Regions from separate parts of the Selenomonas sp. oral taxon 920 genome, predicted to be linked through region 1. Evidence: riboswitches for the same ligand, from Rfam matches in the RefSeq annotation. Region 1 holds a riboswitch; each other region holds the start of a gene.
The links. Region 1 has a riboswitch for cobalamin ahead of nikB (nickel ABC transporter permease). Riboswitches for the same ligand answer to the same signal wherever they lie in the genome.
Positions count from the first base shown of each region.

Region 2: linked by a shared signal. The riboswitch ahead of BCS37_RS12360 (TonB-dependent receptor) and the one ahead of nikB (nickel ABC transporter permease) in region 1 are both predicted to bind cobalamin.
Region 3: linked by a shared signal. The riboswitch ahead of BCS37_RS08030 (sirohydrochlorin cobaltochelatase) and the one ahead of nikB (nickel ABC transporter permease) in region 1 are both predicted to bind cobalamin.

Region 1 covers NZ_CP017042.1:1,160,340-1,170,188, forward strand. The annotation lists gene BCS37_RS05415 (ABC transporter substrate-binding protein) at 1-730, opposite strand, end outside; gene nikC (nickel transporter permease) at 742-1,554, opposite strand; gene nikB (nickel ABC transporter permease) at 1,551-2,495, opposite strand; cobalamin riboswitch at 2,644-2,843, opposite strand; partial or broken gene BCS37_RS12235 (secretion protein HlyD) at 3,012-3,162, shown strand; gene BCS37_RS05430 (MATE family efflux transporter) at 3,159-4,496, opposite strand; gene BCS37_RS12240 (secretion protein HlyD) at 4,703-4,828, opposite strand; gene purD (phosphoribosylamine--glycine ligase) at 4,857-6,119, opposite strand; gene BCS37_RS05440 (hypothetical protein) at 6,130-6,723, opposite strand; gene purN (phosphoribosylglycinamide formyltransferase) at 6,720-7,352, opposite strand; gene purM (phosphoribosylformylglycinamidine cyclo-ligase) at 7,345-8,394, opposite strand; gene purF (amidophosphoribosyltransferase) at 8,401-9,849, opposite strand, start outside.
Region 2 covers NZ_CP017042.1:828,345-838,193, reverse strand. The annotation lists gene BCS37_RS03885 (VWA domain-containing protein) at 1-1,109, opposite strand, end outside; gene BCS37_RS03880 (ATP-binding protein) at 1,132-2,163, opposite strand; gene BCS37_RS03875 (TonB-dependent receptor plug domain-containing protein) at 2,283-4,205, opposite strand; gene BCS37_RS03870 (radical SAM/SPASM domain-containing protein) at 4,325-5,350, opposite strand; gene BCS37_RS03865 (ABC transporter substrate-binding protein) at 5,362-6,327, opposite strand; gene BCS37_RS12360 (TonB-dependent receptor) at 6,317-6,778, opposite strand; cobalamin riboswitch at 6,947-7,139, opposite strand; gene msrB (peptide-methionine (R)-S-oxide reductase MsrB) at 7,231-8,361, opposite strand; gene BCS37_RS03850 (uracil-DNA glycosylase) at 8,391-9,086, opposite strand; gene folK (2-amino-4-hydroxy-6-hydroxymethyldihydropteridine diphosphokinase) at 9,088-9,849, opposite strand, start outside.
Region 3 covers NZ_CP017042.1:1,675,517-1,685,365, reverse strand. The annotation lists gene BCS37_RS08080 (YggS family pyridoxal phosphate-dependent enzyme) at 1-18, shown strand, start outside; gene BCS37_RS08075 (cell division protein SepF) at 26-544, shown strand; gene proC (pyrroline-5-carboxylate reductase) at 551-1,363, shown strand; gene BCS37_RS08065 (YlmH family RNA-binding protein) at 1,363-2,157, shown strand; gene BCS37_RS08060 (DivIVA domain-containing protein) at 2,175-2,729, shown strand; gene lspA (signal peptidase II) at 2,735-3,190, shown strand; gene BCS37_RS08050 (RluA family pseudouridine synthase) at 3,190-4,092, shown strand; gene pyrR (bifunctional pyr operon transcriptional regulator/uracil phosphoribosyltransferase PyrR) at 4,105-4,653, shown strand; gene sigH (RNA polymerase sporulation sigma factor SigH) at 4,797-5,609, shown strand; gene BCS37_RS08035 (vWA domain-containing protein) at 5,920-6,654, shown strand; cobalamin riboswitch at 6,723-6,911, shown strand; gene BCS37_RS08030 (sirohydrochlorin cobaltochelatase) at 7,028-8,059, shown strand; gene BCS37_RS08025 (Gfo/Idh/MocA family protein) at 8,216-9,202, shown strand; gene BCS37_RS08020 (ABC transporter ATP-binding protein) at 9,208-9,849, shown strand, end outside.

The sequences.
Region 1 (9,849 bases):
CTGCGGCGATGTTGACCGCCATATCGACTTCTCCCGACTGGAGTGCCATTGCGCGCGTGTTCGGATCGTCGATCGACGGGATCTCGACCGTCTCATACGGCACTTCGCCGCCCCAATAGTTCGGGTTCTTCTTCATGACGGCCTTTTCCTTCACGAAGGATTCGCAGACGTAGGGACCTGTGCAGATGGGACCCTGCGTTGCGAAGTTGCGCTCCTTCTCACTCTCAACATCGACAATGAGAAAAAGCGGATCTGCAAGGTAGCCGAGCATGCTCGGTGCAGGTTTATCCGTTGTAATCTTGAGTATCTGCCCGTCTGCAGTCATATTTGTATACGTGAAGAATGTTGCTGCGCGTGTATTCTTTGCAAACGCACGCTCAAGTGATGCCTTGACCGCCTCTGCCGTAAGTGGGCGCCCGTTCGAGAATTTGACATCACGAATCTTAAATGTCCACGTCAGCTTATCATCGCTGATTTCCCAGCTCTCAGCAAGCCACGGTTGGATATTCATTTTCTCATCAAACTGAGTTAGTGTTTCGCCCATGCCGTAGCGCATGACGACCCATCCGAAGGCATTTTCCGTCGGTTCGAGCGAGTCTGCAAAGTTCGTTACGCCAACCTTCAGCGTCGTCTTGTCCCCTGCAGACTGACCGCCGCCGCAGCCCGTCAGCAGTGCAGCTGCCATGCAGCCTGTCAGCAGTGCTGTCAGCCATCGTTTTTTCTTTCCCATATGTTCCTCCTTTAATTTGCCTTGCGCGGGTCCATAATATCCCGCAGACTATCTCCCCAAAGATTAAATACCGCGACGACGAATACGATCGCCAGTCCGGGGAAGATCATAAGCCAGGGTGCCGTCTGGATCAGCTGACGCCCCTCATTCAGCATGAGCCCCCACTCCGGTGTCGGCGGCTGTGCGCCAAATCCGAGGAAGGAGAGCCCCGCAAGCTCCATCATGAGTGCGCCGATGTCGAGTGCGGCGGTCACAATGATAATCGGTATGATATTCGGCAGGATATGCCGACGAATCATCGCAAGCGGTCGTGTACCATTTGTAATTGCAGCAGCTAGGAAATCCTGCTGCTTAACCTTCAACGTCATACTGCGTGCAAGACGTGCATACTTTGTCCAGCCTACAATAACAACGGCGAGCACTGCGTTGACTGCACTCCCGCCGAGCACGCCGGCAATCGCAATGGCAAGCACGATGCCCGGAAATGCAAGGAACACGTCGGTCAGACGCATGATGGCATTGTCCACCTTACCGCCCACATAGGCAGAGATCACACCGATCAATGTGCCAAGTCCTGACGAGATGATGACAACTGTGAGCGCCATCGTAATCGAGATGCGTGCACCGTAGAGAATACGCGTAAAGATATCGCGCCCGAGCTTATCTGTGCCAAAGTAATGCTCAGCGGATGGCGGCAGGAGAGAATTCTGAATCTGCGACTCATATGGATCGTATGACGAGATCAGCGGTGCACAGATGGCGACAAGCACAATCAGCAGGATGATGCCTGTATAGATACGAAACAGCAGTTGATCCCGCGTCATGCTTTCGCCCCCTTCCTGAGTCTCGGATCAAGGTACGCATAGGATATATCAACAATGAGGTTCACAAACATATAGAGTGTTGCAATCCAGAGGACAAAGCCCTGGAGGAGCGGATAGTCGCGTGCTTCGATCGCACGCACCGCAACGCGTCCGATGCCCGGCCACGAAAAGACAATCTCAATGACGGCAACCCCGCCGAGCAGCCAGCCAATGGAAAGCCCAAGCAGTGTGATGAGCGGCAGGAAGGCATTCGGCAGAACGTGACGAATGAGGATGCGTGTCATCGACATGCCGCGTGCCTTGAGACCCGTGACGTAGTCCTGCCCGAGCTCCTCAAGCACCGCCGTACGCACCTGACGCGTATACTTCGATGACAGCAGGATGGCAAGTGTAAAGGCAGGGAGAATCATACGATCAAGGCTGACCTCGCCGCCTGCAATCGGGAAAAGTCCAAGCTTCAGACCGAATACATAGAGCAGAATAAGGCCCACCCAGAAGCTCGGCATGGAGACACCGAGAAAGGTGAAGAATCGTATGACTTGATCCGGCCACCGATTACGATAGAGTGCTGAGATAACTCCTGCCGGAATGGAGATCGAGAGCATCATCACCACCGCTGTCCCCGCAAGCAACAGTGTTCCCGGCAGATTCTGCAAGAGTTTATCCTGTACCGGAATTTTTGCCGAGTAGGAACGCCCCATATCCCCGTGTACCACACCGTTCAGCCAACTGAGATACTGTTCGTGGAACGGTCGATCCAGCCCCAACTCGTGACGTGTACGCTCGATGGTCTCTTGTGATACAATCGTATCGCCGGTTTCGAGAATCGCATCCACAGGATCGCCCGGCGCAATGAATGTCAGACTGAACGTCAGAAAACTGACCCCCAGCAGGGTAATGATCATCTGCCCCAGACGCATCAGGATCGCTTTTGCACTCAACTCCCCAACTCCTTTGTTGTCGTGTAGAAAATAAAACCGCCTGTCTCTTTTAAGACAGGCGGAAGAATGCACACAAAAAACAACGATCTTACGGCACTCCCTAGTGCTGTAAATCGCACATCCATCTTCCCATCTCTCGTGAGTCCATCAATGAATCTTATTGCGAGCAGGCTTTCCGGCTCATAGATCGCTGCATTCTTCCGCCTTCCCAGGATTATCCCAGTGACTTTACAGGCACAGGCTCTGCGCCTGTGGAAGAACACTCCCTATTTACGGCTGCGGGACAGCATGGGAATTTCACCCATTTTCCTCTCATCGCTCAACGGAATGCGCACAAAGCAATATTCATCCGTCGACACTCGCAACGTCATTTATTTGGTTTTCAACATAAGTTCAAACGTAGTATATCCATATTAGATATGCTTGTCAAGCCATTTATTTCAGATTATTGTATTGGGATAGTCAAAAAGTCCCTTGTATTTCATCTTGATTCTTTCTTAAGGAATCGCTGATAAAATGAAGTCCGTCAGATTGGCGTAGATTTTTTCGTCCGAACAAGGAGACAAACCGGACGCATAGCAAGGGCTATGTGGAGGATTTGTCGACACAGTGCGGGCAAAAAAGATGCGCCAAGATGGCGCGGCTGAATTTATCAGTGCTTCCTTAACATAGATTCAATGCATGCGTGGAATTTCTTTCATGATATACCTTACGCAGGAGTATGGCTGCACAGATGGCGCGTATACTCTGATCGAGTGCTAGTGAAAGCCATGCACCCTCAAGTCCCATATTGCACTCATAGAGGAAAATATAGGTGATAATCGGCCGCAGTACCGTTATACTGATAAAGGAATAGGCTGCTACCTGTGATGTCTTTCCGCTTGCGCGCAGAATACCGGCACAGACCATCTGGTACGCCTCTGGAAAACTGACCGCTGCGACGTATGCGATAATCAGGCTGCCAAGAGGTAGGAGAGCTGCATCACGCGCATAGACGGCAAAGATTTCCTCGCGCAGTAAGAAGGTTATGAGGAATACAATGACGGAGAAAATCAAACTCCAGCGCATCCCCGTCCAGAGATAGCGGCGCCATTCATTCTGCTTATGGCTGTCTCGGTTGTGTCCGGCGAGAACCGTGCTTGCTTTTCCCATCCCATTGCAGAAGCTGTAATAGAAATCACAGAAGTTCATTGCTATTGCATGGATGGCATACGGAATCGTCCCCAGTTCCGCGACCATGCGGGTGTAGACGACCATGCCGATGCGTTCAAATCCCTGCTCACTGAAGATACCGCCGAATACGCTGAGGAATTCACGCAGATAGGTGCGCGTCAGACGATAATTTCCCTGTGCAAAGATCCCCCATGCATAGAGTACGCGCAGGGTGAGATAGGTTGACCAAAGTGTTCCGCCGATTGTTCCAAGCGCAGCACCAAGAACGCCGAGCTGTGGGAATGGCCCAAGTCCAAAGATCAGGAGAGCATTGAGGATGACGTTGACGACGTTCCCCTGTATGTTGATCGAGAGAACACGCATGGACTCCCCGCGTCCAAACATGACCGCCTGCATGAGCGTCGTCACGGAGGTGATGAAGACAGCGGGCAGCGTCCAGAGCCCGTAGATCATCGCATCGGAGAGATAGTCTTGCTGTGCACCCATCCACAGGAGAATTGCATCGAGATAGATGAAGAATCCGATATGTGCGAGTCCAAGGACAACAAAAACAAGAACGATTGTTTTTTTGAGAATATCACCATAGGCGTCGTGCTGATCGCGGCCAAATCGCTCCGCAATCAGTATGGTGACGGCCGACGCGACTGAACGTGCAACCGTCAGGAGCATCATACGTGGCTGTGAAAAGATGCTGACGGCAGCAATGGCACCCGTTCCCAGACTGCCAACCATAATGATGTCCGCATTGCTCAGAAAGATCATCAGGACACCTTCCAGTGCGGCAGGAAGGCCTATTCTCAGATAATTTTTGTCATAGGATGTCAGCACGCTACCATCTCCCTGTTTATCCCCATATTCCAATTCAACAAAACTATCACAGAATGATAATACTTGTCAACACAGACAGGGCGAAAAGATGCGCTAAGATGGTGGTGCAGAATTTATCAGTGCCGCCCTAGGAAGGGCTGATAAATTTTGCATAAAAATAAGGGGCACCGAAAGATAACGGCGACCCCAACTTTTTTACTAGCGATTTAAGGAAGCACTGATAAATTCAGCCATGTCATCTTGGCGCATCTTTTTCGCCCTCTCTTCGTCGACAAATCCTCCACATAGCTTCGGCTATGCGTCCGGTTTGTCTCCTTGATCGAACAAAAAATCTACACCAATCTGACAGACTTCATTTTATCAGCGATTCCTTAATGCACGATGTGCAATGTCCTTACGATAATAGGCATCCTTAAAGGATATTTTCTCGACCGCAGCGTAGGATTTTTTCACCGCAGATGCGATGTCTTCCCCCATACCGACAACTCCAAGTACGCGCCCACCGTTCGTGATGATTTTTCCGTTCTGCTTCGCCGTTCCTGCATGGAACACAAGCGCGCCCGTGTCCTCCGCATCTCTGATCCCACGAATCTCATGCCCCTTTTCATAGGATGCAGGATATCCGCCTGCCGCCAAGACAACACAGACGGCTGCCCCGCTTTTCCAATGTATAGGCACATCCGCGAGTGTTCCATCAGAACAGGCGCACATGATCTGGACGAGATCACCATCGAGTAAAGGCAGAACCACTTGTGTCTCGGGATCACCAAAGCGTGCGTTGAACTCGACGACCTTTGGTCCGTCCTTTGTAATCATTAGGCCGAGATAAAGACAGCCGCGATAGACTCTGCCCTCTTTTGCCATGGCGGCAATTGTCGGTTTCAGAATCTCCTCTGTTGCACGTTCTGTCATCTCCGGTGTCATGACAGGGGCTGGAGCATAGGTGCCCATTCCGCCCGTGTTCGGACCCTTGTCTCCGTCCAGAGCACGCTTATGATCCTGCGCGCTGATCATGGGACGGATGATCTTCCCATCGGTGAAGGCAAGCAGCGACGCTTCCTCCCCCTCCATAAACTCTTCGATAACGACGCGTGTTCCAGCCTTGCCGAAGGTATTATCCTCCATGATTGTATCTATGGCATCGAGTGCCTCCTGCTCCGACATGGCAACAATGACGCCCTTGCCTGCGGCAAGTCCGTCTGCCTTGACAACGATTGGCGCGCCCTCTTTGCGAATATATGCGCGCGCAGGTTCTGCCTCAGTAAAGACTTCGTAATGTGCCGTTGGAATCCCATACTTCTTCATGAGATCCTTTGCGAAGGATTTTGAACCCTCAAGCTCTGCCGCATTTGCGCGCGGACCAAATGCACGAATCCCTGCACTCTCGAGATCGTCCACAAGCCCATTTGTGAGAGGAATCTCGGGACCGACGACCACAAGCCCGATTTCTTTCTCCTTGGCAAATTTCAGGATGGCTTCGTTGTCCGTTGCAGAGATGTCGATCTGCTCCCCCATCCCTGGGTTTCCTGGCAGGGCGTAGATGCTGTCCGTCAACGGACTCTCTTTGAGTTTCCAGAAAAGCGCGTGCTCGCGACCGCCTGATCCGATTACAAGAATGTTCACGTCGTCTTCCTCATTTTTCCAACTGCCCGGCAAGATATGCGTTGATTGCGCTGTCATAGTCAGCGGTATGGGCAAATGCCTCATGTGCAAGCCGCATCCGTGTCATGCCGTCGACCGCGCCGTCCTTCTCGATCTTCTCCGCAATCTCCGCATAGCGCGCGGGATTTGTAATCACGGTGACAAATTTGAAGTTTTTCGCTGCAGCGCGAATCATTGCAGGACCGCCGATGTCAATCTGCTCAACAGCCTCAGCAAGCGTAACATTCGGATTTGCAACCGTTTCCTTAAAGGGATAGAGATTGACCGCAACGAGATCGATCGGTGTAATTTTTAGCTCGCGCAATGCCTTCTCATGTGTCTGATTGCCGCGCACGGCAAGAATGCCACCATGCACGAAGGGGTGCAGCGTCTTGACGCGTCCGTCCATGATCTCGGGGAAGCCTGTCACATCGCTGACATAGATGACAGGGATACCCGCCTCACGGAGTGTCTTCATTGTTCCGCCCGTGGAGACAATCTCGACTCCTGCTTTATGCAGTACGCGTGCAAATTCCACCACACCTGTCTTGTCGGATACACTGATCAGAGCACGTTTTATCTTCATAATGATCCTCCTTCAGCGACGGGCAGGATGTGAACCCTTCGCCCATCCGTACGCAGTCTATCTTCCACATAGAGTTTGATTGCCTCCGGGAATATCCGATGTTCCTGTTCCAGAACGCGCGCTGCAAGTGTTTCCTCGGTATCGTCCTCCATCACAGGAACAGACGCCTGTAGAATGATGGGGCCGGAGTCCATTCCTTCATCCACGAAGTGAACGGTGCAGCCGCTGACCTTCACACCGTAAGCAAGTGCGTCACGATGGGCATGTGCTCCCGGAAAGCTCGGCAGGAGTGCAGGGTGGATGTTCAAGATACGACCCGTATACGCATGGACGAAAACGGGAGAGAGAATCCGCATGAATCCTGCAAGAACTACGAGGGTTACACCGTGGGCATGCAGCTCATCCAGCATGGCGCGCTCGAAGTCTGCACGCTCCGCAAAGTCCCGATGGACGACGGCAACGGCGGGAATCCCCTTCGCCCGCGCGCGTTCGAGTGCATAGGCATCGCGCTTGTCTGCGATGACGACGGCAATTTCAGCAGGGATCTCTCCACGCTCAATTGCCTCGATAATCGATGCCAGATTGGAACCGCGTCCTGAGCAAAGTATGCCAAGCTTTTCCTCACGCATCAAAGACACCGCCCTTGATAACGACCTCATGCGCCCCTTCTGTTACATGACCGATGTGGTACACTGTCTCATTCTGCGCATTCAACTGAGCCTTGATACGATCCGCTTCGTCCGATGAAACAATGAGTACCATACCGATGCCCATGTTGAATGTGCGGTACATCTCCGTCCAGTCAACATTCCCCCACTCCTGCAGCAGGCGGAAGACCGGCGGGATCGTCCATGCCGCACCGTTTACCTCTGCCCCCATATGCTCTGGCAGAGCGCGTGGAATATTTTCGTAGAAACCGCCGCCTGTGATATGCACCATGCCGTGAATATCAAACGCCCGAATGAGCGGCAGACAGGTGCGCGGATAGAGACGTGTCGGCGTCAGCAGTTCCTCGCCAATGGTTTGGCCGAGTTCCTCTATATACTCATCGCCTTTGAAGCCCTTGCGCTCAAAGACAATTTTGCGTACGAGAGAGTATCCGTTTGAGTGTACCCCTGACGACGGCAAACCGAGCAGGATATCGCCTGCTTTTACACGGGCGGGGGTAATGAGCTTGGAGCGTTCTGCGACGCCCACGGAGAACCCTGCAATATCGTATTCTCCTATGGGATAAAACCCCGCCATCTCCGCTGTTTCGCCGCCGATCAGGGCACAGCCGGACTCCTTGCAGGCACGCGCAACACCTGTAACGACCTCGGCGACCTGCATCGGCTCGAGCTTGCCGACGGCAAGATAGTCGAGGAAGAAAAGAGGTTCTGCCCCCTGTACGAGAATATCGTTGACGCACATCGCGACTGCGTCCTGCCCAATCGTATCGTGTTTGTTCAGTAGGAAAGCGAGACGCAGCTTCGTTCCGACACCATCCGTTCCCGATACAAGAACCGGCTCTTTATAGTCCTTGGTATTCAGGGCAAACAGCCCGCCAAAGCCGCCGAGATCCCCCATCACCTCCGAGCGATAGGTCGCACGGACGGCATCCTTAATCAGAGATACAGACTCGTTTCCTGCATCGATATCAACACCCGCATCACGGTAGGTCATTCTCTCCATCGGCTCTCAAAGCCCCCTTTCACGCTGTGCAATCCTTCTCCGTTCGAGAATGATCTTATCGTCCTCATCGAGGGTAGCATCTTCCTCTGGCACAGGATAATTGTTGTTGAAGCAGGCATAGCACATATGATTTGGGTTTAGTGCCGGAACACATTGTTGCAGCCCTTCGATTGAGATGAAATGGAGTGAATCAGCCCCGATGAAGTCGCAGATCTCCTCCACGCTCTTGGTCGCGGAGATCAGTTCTTTGCGGATGGATGTATCAATGCCATAGTAGCACGGATCGGTAATCGGTGGACTGCTGATGCAGACGTGAATTTCACGCGCTCCGGCGTTTCGCAGCAGCCGCACGATCTTTCCGCTCGTCGTACCGCGTACGATGGAGTCGTCTACCATGATGACCGACTTCCCCGCTACAACGGAATGTACGGGGCTCAGTTTCAGCTTGACTGCCGCATCGCGCTGCTTCTGCGTCGGCTGGATGAATGTGCGTCCAATGTAGCGGTTCTTGATCAGCCCTTCGGCAAATGGAATGCCTGTCTCATAGGCGAAACCGGTCGCTGCAGTTGTGCCGGAGTCCGGGACAGAGATGACGACATCGCCGCGAAAACCGGACTCGCGTGCGAGAACGCGTCCCATCTCAAAGCGCGCCGCATGGACGGACTGCCCATCAATGATGGAATCCGGGCGCGCAAAATAAATGTATTCGAAGATGCAGGAAGCGACATCTTCCCCATTGGAAAAGCGATAGGACTTGAGCCCGTTGCTGTCGATGACGACCATTTCACCCGGCAATACATCGCGCACGAATACAGCACCGTTGACATCAAGGGCGCAGGTCTCTGAGGACAGAACCCATCCGCCCTCCGATGTCCGTCCGATGCAGAGTGGTCGGAATCCCTGTGGGTCACGCACGCCGATCAGCTTATCCTCTGTCATGATCGAAAGACAGAAAGCACCGCGTACCACACTGACTGCCTCGAGGATGCGCTCCTCGATGGAAGTCTTCTGTGAGCGTGCGATGAGATGAACAAACACCTCGGAATCAATTGTTGTCTGAAAGACCGTCCCTTTGCTTTCAAGATCGCGGCGAATCAGCGCAGCATTCGTAAGGTCGCCGTTGTGGGCAAGGGCAAGGGCTCCACCTGCGTAGTTGACACGCAGAGGTTGCGCGTTTGCAGCAAGACTGAAGCCTGTTGTCGCGTAGCGGACGTGCCCGATGGCAATCTTGGCATTATCAAGATGCGGAAGCTGTTCGCGAAATACCTCGCTGACCAGCCCCATACCTTTTTTCACATCAATCCAATACCCATCCGTGAGTGCAATGCCTGCACTCTCTTGTCCGCGGTGCTGGAGTGCAAAGAGTCCAAGATACGTCATCTCGGAAACGTCCTCTGCATGGGAATAGACCCCGTAGATGCCGCACTCTTCTTTCCACTTTGGCACTTTTTCGTA
Region 2 (9,849 bases), 330 kb from region 1:
AGGAGCGAGAGTCGCGCCATGACGTTTTCAAGCGGCGCTGCAACGCGATCGTCTTCCCCTGCATCTGCGTCCTCAGGACGGGACGGATCGTCCGCCCCATCCTGAGGGGAATCCTGGGGTTCGTTCTCCGACGGGGATTCATGAGAAGCCTCCGCTCCTCCGTCATCCTGCGGAGGAGGTGATTCCTGCGGCTCATCCGGCATCTCATTCCGGCCCTGCTCCGGTGCATTCCCATCATCGGGCGGCTGCTGTTCCTCCTGCGGACGGCTCATCCGATGCACGAGCACAAATTCCGCAGCCTCCTCCACATCCGCCGGCATGACGAACGGTCTTCCTGCGAGCGCTGCAATCGCACGCGCCGCCTCGGTGAGATAAATCTCCGCATGGTTGCCGACACAACATGCGCGCGCAGCACAGGCTGCCGCAAAATGGAGAATGGCAGACGGGACCCCCACGCGCGGCAGCAATGCGCGGGCACGGCTGATCATCGCCCCGAATGCTTCCTCCTGCGCAGCATAGGAGGCACGAAAGGATGCCGGATCACGCTCGTATGCGAGTACACGTGCGGCGATCTCGCTCCGCTGCGCCGCGTCCCCCTCCTCCTCCATCGTCACAAACATACCGAAAGAATCCAACAGAGCGGGGCGAAGCGTCCCCTCTGCAGGATCCATCGTGCCGACAGGCGTATAGGAAACCTCCTCGATGAACGACAGCCCGTCCCGTTCGAGGCGAAAAGAACCATCTCCCGCACATTTCAGGACCGTGGACAGAATATCCTCACGCAGGAGGTTGGCCTCGTCCATATAGAGAAATGTATTGCGTGCACGGTGCAGCAGGCCGTGCCGCAGGCGCCGCTCGCCTTTTTGCAGGGCCGTCTCCATGTCGATTGTGCCGAAGATCATATCCTCCGACGCTCCGAGCGGCAGTTCCGTAATTTTTCCGGCTGGTGTAAACGGTGCTGCCGCACGAACGAGAACGGATTTTGCCGTGCCCCGCGTGCCGGAGATCAGGAGGCCTCCCGCTCGCGGGTTGATGAGCGCAATCGAAAGTGCGCACCGTGCGTGCTCCTGCCCGACAACGGCAGTCAGCGGATAACGCGGAGTATCCAAGTTTTTTCCTCCGAAAAGCTATTTATGCACGTTCTCCCAAGATCGCATCCACCGCACTCCAGTCAACCGCCCCCTCCTCGAAAGGACGGCGGCGCATACGGTGTGCGAGGACGAGGCGGCTGACACGCTGCAGATCCTCTGCCGTCACCGCCATGCGTCCTGCAAGCGCTGCATGAGCAATGCCTGCCTTGATCAGCGTAATATCCGCACGGTGTCCGTCGACGCCGAGCGCCAACGAGATCTGCGCTGCATAGCCGAGGATTTCATCCGGCGCCGCCACGTGGGCGACACGCGCACGCGCCGCAGTGATCTGTTCACGCAGCTCCTGCTGGGCGCCTGCATAGGCCTCAGCAAAGGCATCGGGATCGCGCTCATAGGCAATCCTGCGGCGAATCACCTCAACGCGCGTCTCAGCTTCACATTCGCCTGCAACGGTCACGGAGAGTGCAAAACGATCGAGGAGCTGCGGGCGGATGTCCCCCTCCTCCGGATTCATCGTCCCAACGAGAACGAAGCGCGCCGGATGGGCATAGGAGATGCCCTCACGCTCCACGGTATTAACGCCCATCGCCGCAGAGTCGAGCAGAATGTCGACGATATGATCCTCGAGCAGATTGATCTCATCTACATAGAGGATGTTGCGGTTCGCCGCCGCCAGAATGCCCGGCTCGAACTCCTTGCGCCCGTGCTGAATCGCCGCCTCCATGTCGAGCGTTCCGACCACGCGGTCCTCCGTTGCGCTGACGGGCAGTTCCACGACACGCATCGGAATTTCCTCTGCCGTGAGCTCTTCTCCGAATCCCCGCCTTGCACGGCAGGCATCACAGTACAGATCCGGCAGCGACGGATCACAGTGACAGGCACAGCCGGTTACCGCCCGCAGATTCGGCAGGAGTGCTGCAGCAGCACGGACAGCAGTGGATTTCGCCGTCCCTTTCTCGCCCTTAATCAGCACACCGCCAAGCGACGGCATGACAACGCTGAGAAGGAGCGCCTTCTTCATCTCCTCCTGTCCAACAATAGCAGCAAAGGGGTATGTTACCCTCTTCTTCATTCCTATTTCCTTTCATGAGGAAGGAAGGTGCTATGGCAATCAGCTTGCCACAGCCCCTCCCTTGCTTCCTCTGCACAGTATTATAGGTGGCACTGATAAATTCAGCGATTCCTATATCGTTAGAAACTCTGCTCGACACCAATCATGAAGTTGCGTCCGGGTGCCGTCCACCACTCTCCGGGACTACCAAATTTTACATTCGAGTGCTCGGCATAGAACTGGTTGAAGATATTATTCGCCTTCAGATAGATCTTCGTTGCATCGGCAATCTGGTAGTTCATAGCAAGATCGACGACCCAGTAGTTATCGGTTGGGAATGCACCTCTCACGGGTCCCGACCGACCGATGATCCCGCGTGCAAGGAGAGACGAATCAAAATCGCGGTTGCGGTAGTCCACGCCGATATTCCACTGATCCTCGGGCAGGTAGCCATCTGCGTTAACGCCTCTCTGCTCCGTCTTGCCGACATGTGTCTGCGTGTATCCAATGCGGGCACGCCAATGGGAATCAACACGCTTGGTCAGCTGCAGCGACCAGCCGTGTGCGTCCTCATCGCCGACATTGATATTTTGATATGTCATAGGATGGTAGCCGATCCGATTCTTTGAATGACGCTTGAAATAACTTGCCGTGAGGCTCAGGCCCTTGCCAAAATCCCGGGCTATGCCAATCTCCCTCGTATTGCCGGACTCCGGTTTGAGATTTGTATTCCCATAGATCGGTGCATAGAGCTGATTTGGTGTCGGTGTGATAAAATACTCGCTATAGGAAACATAAGCATGCGTCACCGGATCAATGTCGTAGCCAAGGCTGACGCTCGGGCTGTTGTGGCTCCCAAATGCAGAATTACTGTCATGGCGGATGCCTGCCGTGAGTTTCAGCGTCGGAAGAATACTCCACTGATCCTGCAAATAGAAGGATCGGTTGATAAGCGTACGATCATCAATACTCACAATGCTGCCGTTCTTGATCGTCGTATCATCCTTTGTGAATTCAAAGCCCGCTGTCAACAGATGATCGCCGAGCTTCTTGTCAAATTGGTCGCTGAATTTCCATGTCCAAACACTGAAATCATAAAGGGAGCCTGCAGGGTTAAATATACTATGAGTAAATATGTCATAATCATATTTACTGCGAGAAATACTCATCTGATTCTTGGTTGTATCATCGATCTGCACGTTCCAGATCAAATCGCCATCCAAATAATCATAGTTTCCGCGATTGACATTGAGCCCCTGCTGCTTTTCATAGAGTGCCTGATAGTGATCCGAGTCTTTGTAGGAGCGGAAGTTAAGAGCAAGATAGGACGCTTTGCTCAAGTCCTTGCCGAGATGAAGATTAAACGAATCGGCATCCAGACGGGACGGTACCGTATTGCCGTGTCCGTCCTTGAAATCGCCGCTCTTATCCTTCTGGTATTTCACGCGCCAATCCCAGCCGTTTTCACCGCCGGCGTTCGCGATGCTGTACTGCTGACGTCCGTAGCTGCCGTAGCCGATGCCGAGCGTCGTCTTCATCCCCTGTGCTTTCTTCGTTATGATATTGATGACACCGCCCTTTGCATCCGAGCCGTAGAGGGTCGATGCCGAGCCGTGCAATACCTCGATGCGCTCGATGCCGCCGAGATCCTTCATCGCAGATGCCAAGGAGGCAGAAAAGCCCCCCGCATAGTTCTGCCTCACACCGTCAATCAGAAGAACCACATCCTCTGACCCGTTGATATAAAATTTACTGCTGTTATTATATCCCGCCGGCGCATACTGATTGACGGTAACGCCCGGTACATCGCGCAGTGCCTGTGTGAGATCCGTATAATGACGTCGCTCGATGTCCTTGCCCGTAATCACCGTTACATTCGCGTCCGTCTTCAGTTCCTTATTGGGTGTACGCGTTGCTGTAACGACGGTTTCGTTCAGCATATGTTCACTTGTAGACGAATCCGCATCTGCGGCAAAGGTGTGCCCTCCTCCCGTAGATACAAGTCCAAAAGCAAGTGCTGCTGTCACATTCATGACAATCTTTTTTGAAATGTAGTTTGTCATTTTATTTTTCCTCCTAAAATTCGGATACAACAACATCTATTCATCAACTGCCAAGATGGGGGCATCATCCGACAGAAAAAATCCCCGTAAGCAAATGTGCTCCATTGATCGGTACTTCCTCAAACGCCTGCCGCCATCATCGCAGATCGCTTCAGTGCACATTCGGCATTGGACAGGGCAGAATGTTCCTGCCCCGCCCAACGTGCATAGCACGCGCCGCCGCATCCTGCAAAGTCCGCACACACCCTGCAAAACGCCATGGCATCCTGCATCTCATGTGCTACCTCCACCTGCCGCCGAACGTCGATCCCGTGCTCCACATCGCCGAGCAGAAAGCGCGCATCACCGACATAGGAGGAGCACGCAAAGATGCGCCCCGCAGCGTCAATGTGCACCCCTGCCCCGCTCATCGCATGACAATGTGAGAATCCGTCGCCCGTGCGCTGCGAAAGACACGTCGCCTGCTCCTCCTGCGCAATCGCGATACGATATCCGTGCAGCCGTCCAAGGTGTTCGTTTCGCGCAAAGACCTCTGCGATCGCCTGTGTCATCTCCTCCTCGCGTGCGGGGCGGACAGCAGTGCCGCTCCCCTGTCCGCGCAGGAGGTCAAAGCCCACGCGGCGCACATTGCCGAGATAGTATGCCATCTCTATGATGCCTGAGAGTTCCCCAACATTTTCCGCTGTAACAACACAGGTCAGACCGATCTCAATGCCGCGCTGTGCGAGGCACTGAATCCCGGCGACAACATCCGACGACGTTCCCCTGCCGTCAGGATAACAGCGGAGCATATCGTGAACAGTAGGTCTGCCGTCGAGGCTGACGCCAATGCCGATGTCCGCACCGTGCAGGAAATCTGCTGTCTCCTCGGTCATCAGAGTCCCGTTGGTCTGCAGATCCATGCGTACCCGTATGTGATTGGTGCGAACGTAGTCCGCGATCTGCCGCAGGAGTGGCAGGGCGAGCAGAGGCTCTCCACCCGAGAACTGAAGGATAAAGGGAGCTCCCCCCGTCGCTGCGAGATCGATCGCACGCCGCGCTGTCTCCCATGTCATCATGCTCCGGTCTTGACCGGATGCATAGCAGTAGCGGCACGCAAGATTGCAGTCTCCCGTGAGACTCAGCACCAACATCCGCAGCGGCATCACAGTCTCCTTTACTTCACATCTGCAAAGCGCTCGGGGTAGACCGCACGTGCGAGTTCATAGACGCACTCAATCGCGTTCTGCCCCGCGCTGTAACGATAGGTATCGGGCACGGTGTAGAAATGATTCTCCCGCACCGCCTTGACATGCATGAACAGAGGATCATTGCGGAGCTTTTGGCGAAAGTCCTCCGTCTTTTCCCCCTCCGCACTCCATGTCGGCAGGAGGAATACATCCGGATCGAGCGCAACAATCTGCTCCATCGAGACGGGCGTATCCGCCGTCAGTCCGACGAGCGCGGCGCCGTTGCGCAGAGACGCATGGCGGCACATATCGTCAAAGAGGCCGTCCTTCTGCCCGAATACGCCGCTGAACGCAAAAGCCACAATGATCGGCCGCTCCGCCTCAGGGATGTCCCCGACGCGGCGCTCGACATCGGCGAGACGGGCACGCTTTTCAGCAATTAGTGCAGCGGCGTTCTCCTCCTGCCCAGTCAGCCTGCCGATCTCCTCGATGCGGGTAAAAACTCCCTCGATGCGCTTCGGTGTCCGTGAAGCATAGACCGTCAGCCCGAGGTCGCGCAGACTCTCCACCTCCTCCTTTGATACGCCGTCCGTTGTGAGGACGAGGTCGGGATGCAGTGCGAGCACGCGCTCGGGGCTCTTGTCCTTGAGTTTGACCGAGACCGCCTTTGCCTCCTCGGTCATGGCGGATAGTCCGGGGTCATCCGAATACGAGGTAAGTGCAGCAATCTGCTCGGGCGGCGCAATGGCAAGAAGAATCTCATCCGTCGCAAGACCAAGCGAGACGACGCGCTGCGGCTTCTCGTGCAGGACAACCTCCATGCCCATATCATCCGTCCCTCGATAAAACACAGATTGCTCTGACGCATTCTTCCGCTCCCCCGCACAGCCGGCAATCATGCCGGCGAGAGAGAGAAGCAGAAGAAATGCACAGAGCTGCACATTAGAACGCATGCGTATAGGTCAGGCGGAAATTGCGCCCGAGGTCGAGATTGCCGTAGCGGTTGGAGTAGTTTTCACGGTTCAGCAGGTTGTAAATGCCGAGTGACACTACGTCATCTTTACCCGCCGTATAGATCACATTCATATTGAGCTGGAGCTTGTCCGGAATGTCCTGCTCCGCTTCGCCGTACGATGTACTCGTTGAGCCGATCTGCTGGTCGATTGCCTCGAATACGTTGCGATAGCCTGCCTTCTCGATTTCCTTCGCTGTGATGATCGTCGTCGTTGCAGGCGTATCGAGATCGCGCTTCTCACGTCGCTGTGCCGTTACAACGGTATCACTCAACGCGTGCGTCTCCGTTTGTTCCGTAGACGCCTGCTCCGCAGCGTACGCCGTCCCGACAAAGCTCGCTCCGGCAAATGCCGCAAGTACCGCCAGTGTCCACTTCTTCTCTTTTGTCATAATCCTGTATCACCTTTCTCTTTCGTGCTCTCCATGCACCATGTTCATATTTTGGAATACCTTAAGGCATAAGGGCAAGTAAAAAGCCCCTCCTGCTAAAGCAGAAAAGGGCTTAATTTACACACAATAGAACGGTCTGAATCTCCATCCCCATCACTCGCAGGTCAAACGGTGATTGTCGATTGGGCAGTTCTCCTGGCTCCAGTTCATCGCTCTTCTGCGTCTTCCCAGAAACATATCATCTCCAGTGACTGCTGAATGTTCAGCGTGCAGAATCACTCCCTGTTACAGTGGCGTGACCGCTCCGGCATATACCGGATTCTCTATTAAATCTTACGATACCCAATCCAATCTCTATGAATTTTTCACGTATCGTAAAGATAACATTGATTCAAAGCCATGTCAAGAAAAGAGTGAATAATTCTTTAATTATCCATTCTTTTCCTATGACACTATTTCTCCAACAGATAGAGATAGTCCCCATAGCCCTCGCGTTCCATATCCTCTTTCGGGATAAAGCGGAGGGAGGCACTGTTGATGCAGTAACGCAGTCCCCCTGCTGCAGCAGGACCATCGTTAAAGACGTGCCCAAGATGCGCGCCGCTGTTCGCCGCCGTAACCTCGGTACGCACCATGCCGTGCGAGCGATCCTCATGCTCGGCAATCAGAGCGCTGTCGATCGGGCGCGAGAACGCCGGCCAGCCGCATCCTGAATCATACTTATCTGCGGAGATGAAAAGCGGTTCACCCGTCGTGATATCACAGTAGATGCCTTCGCGGAATTCGTGATCGTACTCGTTGCGGAAGGGCGGCTCCGTCGCCTTCTCCTGCGTGACAGCGTACTGCATCCCCGTCAGGCGCGCCTTGAGTTCGGCATCCGATGGTTTTTCGTAAGTGCGTGTCACGTTTGACACCTCTGCACGTTCTGCCGCCTCGTACTTTTCACGCATTCTTGCAATGAGCGCAGGCGAGATATGGCAGTATCCATTCGGATTCTTCTCAAGGTATTTCTGATGATCCTCCTCCGCGCGATAGAAGTTCACAATCGGCCCCATCTCAACGGCGACCGTCTTGCCGATCCTCTTCTGCAGTGCATCGAGCGAGGCACGGATCACAGCCGCATCGGCACTCTCACTGCCGTCCGCATTCGGCACATAGTAGATTCCGGAGCGATACTGCCGTCCGATGTCATTGCCCTGCCGGTCCATCGCTGTCGGGTCGATAGAATCGTAAAAAGCCGTCAGTATCTCGTCGAGAGAAACAATCTGCGGATCGTAGACAATGTGCACCGTCTCTGCATGACCGCTCCCGCTGCATACCTCACGGTATGAGGGGTGCGATGTGCGGCCGTTCGCATAGCCGCTCTCTGCGGAAATAACTCCGTGGATCAGACTGACATAGAGTTCCGTCCCCCAGAAGCAGCCACCTGCAAGATAGATTTCCTTCTGTCCATGCACAGGGACATTCTGCTGTACGATTTCATGCGGCATCTCTGCCGAGGTCTCGGCAGGTGCGCCGCAGCCGCCGAGACAAGCAAGCAGTCCGAGTACACAGATATTGCGCAGTGATATCATTATTTTCATATAGTTCTCCTTAGAATGCGTTTTAAAAGCTACGCCTCAATCTCACTTGCCGGCGGCAGCTGCCACTCGATTGGTTTCTCGCCTGCCGCCGTGAGAAAATCGTTGACGCGTGAGAACGGGCGGCTGCCGAAGAAGCCGCGATGTGCCGAGAGCGGGCTCGGATGCGGCGACTCGATGATGAGATGGCGCGGATTCGTGATAAGGCTGCGCTTGCGCCGTGCGGGGCTTCCCCAAAGGATAAAGGCGAGCGGACGCTCGCGTGCGCCGAGCAGCCGAATGATATGATCTGTGAACCGCTCCCAGCCGTGTCCCTGATGAGACGCTGCCGCATGAGCACGAACGGTCAGCACTGTGTTGAGGAGCAGCACGCCCTGCTTCGCCCAAGGAATAAGACAGCCGTGCGCAGGCGGTATGATCCCGAGATCATCCTGCATCTCCTTGTAGATATTGAGCAGTGACGGCGGCGGGTCGATGCCGACCTGCACGGAGAACGAGAGCCCATGGGCCTGTCCGTCGCCGTGGTACGGATCCTGTCCGAGGATGACAACCTTCGTATCCGCAAAGCTCGTATAGTGCATCGCGTTGAAGATTGCGAACATATCGGGGTAGATGCGCTTCGTTCGATACTCTTCGATGAGAAAGGCGCGCAGTTCCCGATAATACGGCTGTGCCATCTCATCCGCAAGCAGTTCCTGCCAATCGTTCTTGAAAATTTCCTTTGCCATACTAAACTCTCTCGTAGATTTCAAAGATACAGTCTTCTCCGCGCCGACGCTCTGTCAAAGTAAAGCCATCGAGCGCCGGCAGAAATACATCCGCCGCATAGGTGCCCGTGAGACGCGTTATGTAGGCTCGTCGGACATATGGCAGAAACAGACGATAGCATGCCGCGCCGCCGATGGTGAAGATCGTACGCAGCGCATCCTGCGTCAGCACGCCGAGCAGCGCCCACATCTGCGTAAGATCACGCACGATATGAAATCCTTCGGCATGCGCCAATGTCCGCGAGAGTACAATATTCTCCCGCCCTGCAAGCGGTTGCTGTGCGGACAGGCTCTCCATTGTGCGCCGCCCCATAATGACAATCCCGCCCATCGTCGTCCGACGAAAATGTGCCATATCCTCGGCACAGTATGTGAGCAAACCGCCGTTTCGCCCAATGCCGCCTCCTTCATCACAGGCAGCGATGAGTTCGAGCGGATACGGCGCGGAGAGTTCGGGCGCACGTGCAATGCCGTCCCGATCTGCTTCAGCGAGCCACTGCACAATACGCTTCCCTTGTACGAGTAAATCAGGCGCAATCTCCGCAAGCGGCACGAGCACAAAGGCACGCGCTGTGAGATAAGGATGCGGCAGTGTCAGCGCCTTATCCGAAAGCACCACATCCTCAACATACAGAATATCGAGGTCAATCGTCCGTGCCCCCCAGTGTTCATGGCGCACGCGGCCGAGATCGTGCTCGATCCGCTGCAGCACCCTGAGCAGTTC
Region 3 (9,849 bases), 520 kb from region 1:
AACGCCCTAGGAGTGTGAGGGATCTGTGAGTATCTTTAAGAAAATATCAACGAAGTTCATCGGCATTACACCCGAGGATGAGGCAGAGGAAAACGAGCAGCAGGAAGACGAGAAGGCAAAGAAGTCTGCCTCTGTCACCGAAATTGGATCGCATGCGAATCGGCGTGCGGAGACGGGCGCGAACCTCTCCGCGTTTCCGGACTTCTCTTCGTCCTCCGGCAGTGCGGGCGGCTCGACGATCGACAACGTGGTCGCGGCGTACCGCATGAATGTCGTCGTCATCGAGCCGCAGACGTTCGATGATGCTCAGCAGGTGGCGGTTAATCTGCAGAAGAAGAAGCCCGTCGTGCTCAATTTCGAAAAAACGGAGAAGAGTGTTGCGAACCGCATCATTGACTTCATCAGCGGCACGACGTATGCCTTGGGCGGCGATATCAAAAAGATCAGCAACAATGTAATCCTCTGTGCGCCGCACAACGTCAATGTCAGTTACTCCGAGGAGGAGCACCGGCTCGGGGATGATATGTCGTTTCTGAACAGGTAGACGGCAATGCGCGATGATATTCAGATCGGCATCATCGGCGGCGGTGCAATGGCAGAGGCGCTGACTGCGGGGATGGTGCACGCGGGAACGTTGCCGCCGTCACAGATCAGCGTGTCCGAGCACAAGGCAATGCGCTGCGACGAACTCATGCACAGGTACGGCGTGCACGCGCAGGTAGGGGCAGAATCCTTTCTGCCCCGTATTTCTGTGCTCATTCTTGCCGTAAAGCCTGCGGCAGCTGCGGCAGCCATGCGTGAGACGGCACCGCTCTTAAAGAAGGGGGCACTCATCCTCTCGATTGTCGCGGGGCTGACGATCGCAGAGATCGAGGCGGCATATCCGCAGCATCCCGTCATTCGTGCGATGCCGAATACGCCGCTCGCTGTGGGAGCGGGAATGTCCGCCTATGCACGCGGGATGTATGCGGATACGGCATACAGCAGCACGGCGGAGATGGTGCTTGGTTCCGCCGGGCGTACCATCGAGGTGCATGAGAGTGACCTCGATGCCGTGACGGGGCTCTCGGGCAGCGGTCCCGCGTATGCCTTCCTGATACTTGAAGCACTTGTTGAGGGCGGTGTTGCCGCAGGGCTGAAACGCGAGACGGCATCTGTGCTTGCAGCGCAGACGCTGCTGGGAGCCGCACAGATGGCGCTTACGTCGAAGCAGTCGCCCGCCGATTTGCGCGCGGCGGTCACAAGTCCGGCGGGCACCACCGCCGCAGGTCTGCGTGTCATGGAGCATGCGGGCGTGCGCTCGGCACTCATCGAAGCCGTGCTGGCGGGAGCGGAGCGTTCCAGAGAGTTGGGGAGAGGATAATGGCAGAGCAGCAGAAAGAGCGGATTCTTCGCTTTTATCGCGGGACGGAGGGCGAGGAGACGGCGATGCGCCTCCTGGATCTCACAGAGGCGGTCGTAAAGACGGTAAAATTCCGGATCAGTCCCTTTCTCGATCCCTACGGGCAGGAGATCGCGGAGATCATCTGTGCTGCCTATGACGATGTGCAGCTTGACTTTGACGGCGGCTATGCGGGCGCGGAGCGCCAGCGTGCCATGCTGCGCCATCGGGATTTCGCGGGGCGTCCGGACGGCTTTGCGATTGCCTGTGTGGAGGCGGCGTGGAACGGACAGTTCGCGCGCCTCACGCATCGTGACGTGCTCGGTGCCGTCATGGGTCTTGGGATCGAGCGGGAACTCATTGGGGACATCCTGCCTGCGCCGGATACAGCAAAGATTATCTGTGACGCAAAGATTGCAGATTTTATCGTAACCAATCTGACGATGATCGGTGCGGTCGGCGTCAAGGCAGTTCTTTCGAGGTTGGAGGAGATCGCGCCGCGTGAGGAGCGAACAAAGGAGATCCGTGCGACGGTGGCCTCTCTGCGGCTCGACTCCATTGTTGCAGCGGGCTTTGGAATCTCGCGCAGCCGCGCGGCGGACGACATTGCGGCGGACAAGGTGAAGCTCAACTGGCAGAGTGCAGCGAGCGCGTCCAAGACGATCAAGGAGGGGGATGTACTCTCCATGCGCGGCCGCGGGCGTGTCGAGGTGACCGAGGTGCGCGGGCAGACGAAGAAGGGGCGTACGGTCGTCGTATTGAACCGGTTCTTCTGAGGAAAGGCGGGAGCAGTGTGCTGACACCGATGGATATACATGCGAAGGATTTTGGGAGAAGCTTTCGCGGATTCAATGAGGCAGAGGTCAACGACTTCCTGAACGAAGTCATGCAGGCATATGCCGATGTGATTGATGAGAAGGAACGCCTGCAGGCGGATCTCGCACGTGCAAAGGAGACGATTGAGGACTTCCGGCGCATCGAGCAGAGTATGCGCGAGACTATCGCGGCGGCACAGAAAACCGCCGAGGACATGACGGCGAGCGCGAAGCGGAATGCTGAACTCACAATCGAGACGGCTGCCAAGGAGGCGCAGAATATACGCCGTGAGGCAGCGCTTCAGGCGAAAGCACAACTCGATGAGGCGGCGGACAAGGTACGTGCGGTTGTAGCGGAGTACGAACGCCTTGTGCGGGAGAAGCATAAATTTCTGCGCCGCATGAAGGGAAATGTGCAGGCGGAGCTTGCGCTCATTGAGGACGCAATCGCGGAGATGCCTGACACGGCAGCGGAGAAACAGGCGGAAAAAGAGCGTGCTGCAGAGCGCAGTGAGCAGCAGGAGGACAGTTGAGATCCATGAGCGGACGTGTACAAGCCGCAGTTTCTTTCTTGGGTATTTTACTGATCGATCAGCTCGTGAAATACTATGTGGAACAGACGATGCTGCCGGGGGAGAGCATCCCTGTTGCAGCCCCGTTTTTTCATATCACATTCGTCCTCAATCCGGGGGCGGCATTTGGAATCTTCCGCGATCAGCAGTGGCTCTTTCTCGCGACGGCACTCGCGTTCTTCGCAGTCTTTGCCGCGTTCTATGAGCGCCTGTACCGCAGCGGCAGCCTCATTCACTTCGGCAGCGTCGCACTCGCAGCGGGAGCTGTGAGCAATCTGATCGACCGCATCCGGCTTGGGCACGTTGTGGATTTCTTTGACTTTCGCATATGGCCCGTGTTCAACATCGCAGACATCGCCATCGTCCTCGGAACGGCAGCAGTTCTCTGGGCACTCTTTGTGCAGAAGAAGGAAATTCGATGATGAGCAGTTCATTTACCGCAGATTGTACGGGGGAGCGGCTGGATCGTGCGCTCGTGCGGCAGCTGCCGGATCTCTCGCGCAGCTATGCGCAGCGCCTCATTGAGGATGGGCGGGTCACGGTGGACGGCACGGTGCGTAAGGCGAACTACAAACTGCGCGGCGGAGAGGAGATCATCTATACGCTGCCGCCCGCCGAAGAGGTGGAGATTTGTGCAGAGGACATCCCTCTTGACGTGCTCTATGAGGATGCGGACATCATCATCGTCAACAAGGCACGAGGCATGGTGGTTCACCCTGCTGCGGGCATCTATACGGGAACGCTGGTCAATGCGCTGCTCTGGCACTGTCAGGATCTCTCCGGCATCAACGGCGCGCTGCGTCCCGGCATCGTGCACCGCCTCGACAAGGATACCTCGGGCGTTATGGTCGCGGCAAAAAATGACATGGCACATCACTTTCTCGCGCGCCAGATTCGGGATAAGGAGGCACAGCGCACATACCGCGCTGTTGTGCACGGCAATATCGTCCCGCGTGCGGGCGTAATTACGGGGGATATTGGACGGCATCCGACCGACCGCAAGAAGATGGCGATTGTACGCGAGAATGGAAAGCCCGCGACCACGCATTTTGAAGTGTTGGAGCGGTTCGGCGACTATACCTATGTTTCCTGCCGTCTCGAGACGGGGCGAACCCATCAGATCCGCGTCCATATGACGAGCATCGGGCATCCGCTCGTCGGCGATACGAAATACACGGCGAAGAAGAACCCCTTTGCGATTTCGGGACAGGCGCTGCACTCGCTGACTCTTCGTCTCACGCATCCGCGCACGCGGGCGGAGATGGAGTTCACAGCACCGCTCCCCGCAGATATGGAGGAGATTCTGCGAGTGCTGCACCAGTAAGGAGATGATGATATGACACAGTTCAGGGAAAAGGCAGTGCTCATGGATGACGACGGCATTCGGCGTGCACTTATGCGAATCTCACATGAGATTGTAGAGAAGAACAAAGGAACGGAAAATCTCGTGCTCGTTGGAATCCGTACGCGCGGTGTTCCCATTGCCGCACGCATTGCCGCCGAGATCGCGCGCATCGAACAGCGTGAGCTGCCGCGCGGCGTGCTCGATATCACGCTCTACCGCGATGATCTCAACGAACTGTCCTATCAGCCCATCGTGCATCCTACGGAGATGCCGCTGGATATCACGGGCAAGACGGTCATTCTCGTGGACGATGTACTCTATACGGGACGAACGATCCGCGCGGCTATGAATGCACTGCTCGACATCGGGCGTCCGCGCACGATTCAGCTTGCTGTACTCATCGACCGCGGGCACAGGGAACTGCCCATCCGCGCGGACTACGTCGGCAAGAACGTCCCGACCGCCGCACTGGAGGATGTGTCCGTGATGCTTCGGGATACGGATGAAGAAGAAAAGGTTGTCATTCGCGAGCGCCTGTGACACCATATGGAGAGAGCCGTGTGCAGGGCGGCTCTCTTTTTGTATCTTGACGGAAAATCTGTAATCGAGGTATAATATTGGTACCGGATCATTTGCATGAGTGCTGATTAGGAAGGATCCTTTGAAAGTGACGGAGCAATCGTATGATTTTTTACGGCGATAAGCAAAAGTCCATGTTGGATGAGGAGCAGGCGGTTCCGGATGACCTGGAGCCTGTCGAACTCGATGCTGAGGACGAGGAGCTTGAGGACACTGCCGCAGAAAACAGCATCTATGACGGCTGCAGTGATGAGGAACTGCTTGCGTACATCCGCACTGCCGAGGGCGATGAGGCGCTCGACTATCTCATCAACAAGTACCGTAATTTCGTGCGCTCCAAAGCGCGTTCCTATTTCCTGATTGGTGCAGATCGTGAGGACATCGTACAGGAGGGCATGATCGGCTTCTTCAAGGCGATTCGCGACTACCGCGAGGATAAATTATCGTCCTTCCGTGCGTTTGCCGAGCTCTGTGTTACGCGCCAGATTATCACGGCGATCAAGACGGCGACGCGGCAGAAGCACATTCCTCTGAACTCCTATGTATCACTGAACAAGCCCATCTATGACGAGGACTCCGACCGTACGCTGCTCGATGTGCTCTCGGGCGCACGCATCAGCGATCCCGAGGAGCTTGTGATCAGCCACGAGGAATTCATTGACATCGAACAGAAAATGGAGGAGATCCTGAGCGACCTTGAATGGCGCGTACTCATGAGCTATCTCGACGGCAAATCCTATCAGGAGATCGCCGTCGATCTGCACCGTCAGGTGAAATCCATCGACAATGCACTTCAGCGTGTGAAGCGCAAACTGGAGAAATACATGGAGTCGCGCGGCGACGATCTCGATATCGGTACCGTTTACCGCGGACTTACAACAATCAATCGTGGAACACGTACGTCGGAGGAGGAATAGGGAAATACGACGGGAGAAAATACGGCTTGGAATTTCACATCGAGGAGAATCCGTACGTCACATTCGGCGTATGGATTTTTTGTTTTCGGTGGAGAAAAGTTTAAGCGTACGATGATTTTTGCTTTGGCAGAGGACTTGCGAAAACACTAAAGAAAAAGTGGATGCTTTTGAAATAGGTGAGGTAAACAAAGACAGCAATATATCGTTTTGGCATCTAACCTTTGCCTGATTGAAATAATCTTTTGAACCTGATAAGATGTGGACAGAGAAAGTTGTTTCAATGTTCTAACTGCAAAGGAGGTCGCATACTATGTGGAAGAAAATTTATTCTGCTGTCCTTGCCTGTCTGCTGTGCATGGCATTTGCAGCAGTCGGCGCGGCGGAGACGGCAAAGGAGATGCCGCTGTCTGCCGAGAAGCCGGAGCGCATCGAGCTTGTGCTGATCCTCGATAAGAGTGGATCGATGTCGGGGCTGGAGTCCGACACGATTGGCGGCTTTAATGCCATGATCGAGAAACAGAAAGCACTCGCCGTTCCCGTGCGTGTGACGACGGTTCTCTTTAACGATGAGGTGGATATGCTCTACGAGCGCAAGGATATTCATTTCGTAAAACCACTGATGGCGAAGGAGTACGAGGTAGGCGGTACGACGGCACTGCTCGATGCCGTGGGGGCGACGATCCTGCGAATGGAGCAGAGGGGCGTCTCGGAGCGCGAGGGAACAAAGGTGATCTTCGTCATCATCACGGATGGAATGGAGAACGCGAGCACGGAGTTCACTAAGCCGAAGGTCAAACAGCTGATTTCGGACAAGCAGGAAAAGGCGGGCTGGGACTTTGTCTACCTCGGTGCGAACATCGACGCGGTGGAGGAGGCGGATGCGATCGGCGTGAAAAAGGCGAATGCCGTGACCTATCGGAACACGGAGTCCGGTGTCCGCGCGAACTATGATGCCGTTTCCGCATTTGTCGAAGAGACAGCAGAGCCCTCGACGGCAGAGAAGGGGCGTTGGCGTTCCCGTGTGGAAGAGGACACGTCAAAATAAGTCGGTGCACCGATTGACAATTTACACATAACGATGTATTCTAATAGCTGTGACATATTGTTGCATAACTGAATGAACGGGAGACAGGTGCAGTGCTGTATGGCACATGCTTAATAGAGAAGCCGGGGGAGCCGGCGCGGTCCCGCCACTGTGAGGGGAGCGAACCTGCAAGGAAGCCACTGGAAGACAGACCTTCCGGGAAGGCGCAGGGGAGTGATGAACCGAGCCAGGAGAACTGCCTGTCTGACAATCCACCGTGTGCCGTAGGCACATACCTGCGAGTGACAGGAAGGGGATTCGTGGAGATGATTTCACGAGGCTTTCTTGCTCTTGCAGGAAAGCCTTTAATTTATATTTTTTGGGAGGAATTCGGATGAAGAATTGGAAGAAAATGCTGGTCGCATCCCTTGCCTGCTCAGCTGTTCTGGGCTTTTCCTACAGCCCTGCGGAGGCCGCGTATGAGCTGAACCCCGAGGTGAAGACGGCAACACCGGCACTCATGGAGGCGTCTGAGATCGGTGTCCTGAAGTATGATAATCCGCAGATGCGGAACTACACGAACAAGGATGCCATCGTCGTGGCGAGCTTCGGCACGACGTTCAAGGAGACGCGTGAAAAGACGATTGAGGCAACCGTGCGTGACATTCAGGCGGCCCATCCGGGTGTGAAGGTTGTGACGGCATTCACCTCCCACATTATCATCGACCGTATCGAAAAGAATGAGGGAAAGAAGTATCCGACCCCCGAGGAGGCGCTGACACAACTCAAGGCAGACGGCTACTCGCGTGTGGCTCTCGTCTCGCTTGATGTCATCCCGGGCATGGAGTACTCCTATGTCAAGGCCGTGTTCAATGAGTATAAAGAACAGTTCAAGACGATGACCTGCGGGACATCGCTTATGTACTGGCAGGGGCAGGAAGAGCAGTCGGATGACGTTGCGGAGTTCATCAAGGCCGTCTCCAGCCAGTTCCCGAAGCTTGGCAAGGATGAGGCTCTCCTCCTCATGGCACACGGCACACCGCACGTTTCCAATGCTTACTATTCCGTGATTCAGGCGAAGCTCGATGCGCTCGGATATAAGAATGTCTACGTCTACACGGTTGAGGGGTGGCCGAGTCTCGAGGATGTCGTTCCGAAGCTCAACAATGCGAATGTCAAGACAGTAACGCTCATGCCGATTATGATGGTTGCGGGCGATCATGCACACAACGATATGGCGGGCAAAGATTCGGATTCGCACAAGAGTATTCTTGAGAGCAAGGGCTTTAAGGTGAATACCTATCTGCACGGTCTCGGCGAGAACAAGAATATTCGGGCTGCATTTGTAGAGCGCGCGAATGATGCGTGGGATGCTCTGCAGGGGAACAAGGATGCAGACGCAGATCATCTCAAAATCATGAAGTAAGATCGGCGTTTTACGCAGACTGCGGTGAAGGGGTTGCTGCGGAAGTGTTTCACTTCCGCAGCAGCCCCTTTTCTTTGTATGCGTACCCTGTTATAATAGAGTACGATGTTTGCCGTGTGGAGACAGCGGATTCCGCATAACAAGGAGAACTGATCGATGAAGATAGCGATTGTCGGTACGGGAATGATTGCGCGGGAGGCACTCATTGCCCTGCGTCAGGTGGGAAATGTCGAGGTGAAAACAATCTGTGCGCGCCCGCACAGTCGGGAGAAAGCGGAGGCATTGGCGCGTGAGTTCGGTGTCCCGCAGACGGTGACGGACTACGAGGCAATGCTTGCGGCACATGAGGCGGACGTTGTCTACCTCGGCATTGTGAACAGCGCGCATTTCTCGTATGCACGTGCGGCGATTGAGGCGGGCTGGCACGTCATCGTGGAAAAACCCTTTACCTCGACGCTCGCAGAGGCGGAGGAGCTGATCGCGCGTGCGCGTGCAGCAGGGTGCTATCTGTTCGAGGCAGTGACACCGCTCTTCCTGCCAAACTATCTCGGGATCTTGTCCGCGCTCCCGCAGCTCGGACTCATTCGCCTCGTGCAGGCAAATTTCTCGCAGTACTCGAGCCGCTACGAGCGCTATCTCGCGCGCGACGTGGCGCCGGCGTTTGATCCTGTGCTTTCGGGCGGGGCACTTTATGACCTGAATGTCTACAACCTTGCGCTCATCGTCGCGCTCTTCGGGCGTCCGCAGTCCGCCTCCTACACCGCGAATATCGGCTTCAACGGGATTGATACCTCGGGAGTGCTGACGCTGCGCTATGATGGCTTTGTTGCAACGGCGGCGGCGGCAAAGGACAGTTCGAGCCCGTCCTTCTTCCTGATTCAGGGGGAGTCGGGGTGGATTCGTGCGGACGGTACACCGAACGAACTCACATCCTTTACAGTCGGACTGCGCGGCAAGGAGCCGAAGACGTATGCGCTGAACAAGTATGAACATCGTATGGTGCACGAGTTCGAGGCAATACGGGAGATCTTTGAACGCAAGGACTATCTGCGTGTGGAGGAGGGGCTCCGAACCTCGCGGACGGTGATGGCGGTGATGGAGAAGGCGCGTTTGGTGGCGGGCATCCAGTTTCGGGCGGATTGAGATTGATGGAACCGATGATGATTGAGATGGAGGATCTCGTCAAGAAATTTCCGCATACGAATGCGGCAAAGGAAAAGACGTGGAAAACGGCAGTTGCAGGGATCTCCCTCTCCGTCCGTCACGGTGAGGTGTTTGGACTGCTCGGTCCGAACGGTGCAGGGAAGACGACGATCATCCGTATGCTCACGATGCAGACGCAGCCGACGAGCGGCGTGATCCGTATCGGCGGTGCGGACATCCGCCGTGATCCGCGTGTTGTCAAGGAGCGGATCGGTGTGGTGCCGCAGCATGTGAATTTCGATCAGGAGCTCACCTGTTGGGAGAATATGGAGCTGCACGCGCGTCTGCATCACATGGGACACGCGGAGCGCACGGCGCGGATAGAGGAACTGCTTGCAGAGATGGAGCTGACCGAGGTGCGCAACGACAATGTGCGCCGCCTCTCCGGCGGGATGAAGCGTCGGCTGCTCATCGCACGCGCACTGATCCACCGTCCGCAGGTGCTCTTTTTGGATGAGCCGACGGTGGCGCTTGACCCTCAGATTCGCCGTCATATCTGGGATCTCGTGCGCGAGATCGCTAGGGGCGGTGTGACCGTGCTTCTGACGACGCACTACATCGAGGAGGCAGAGGCACTCTGTGACCGC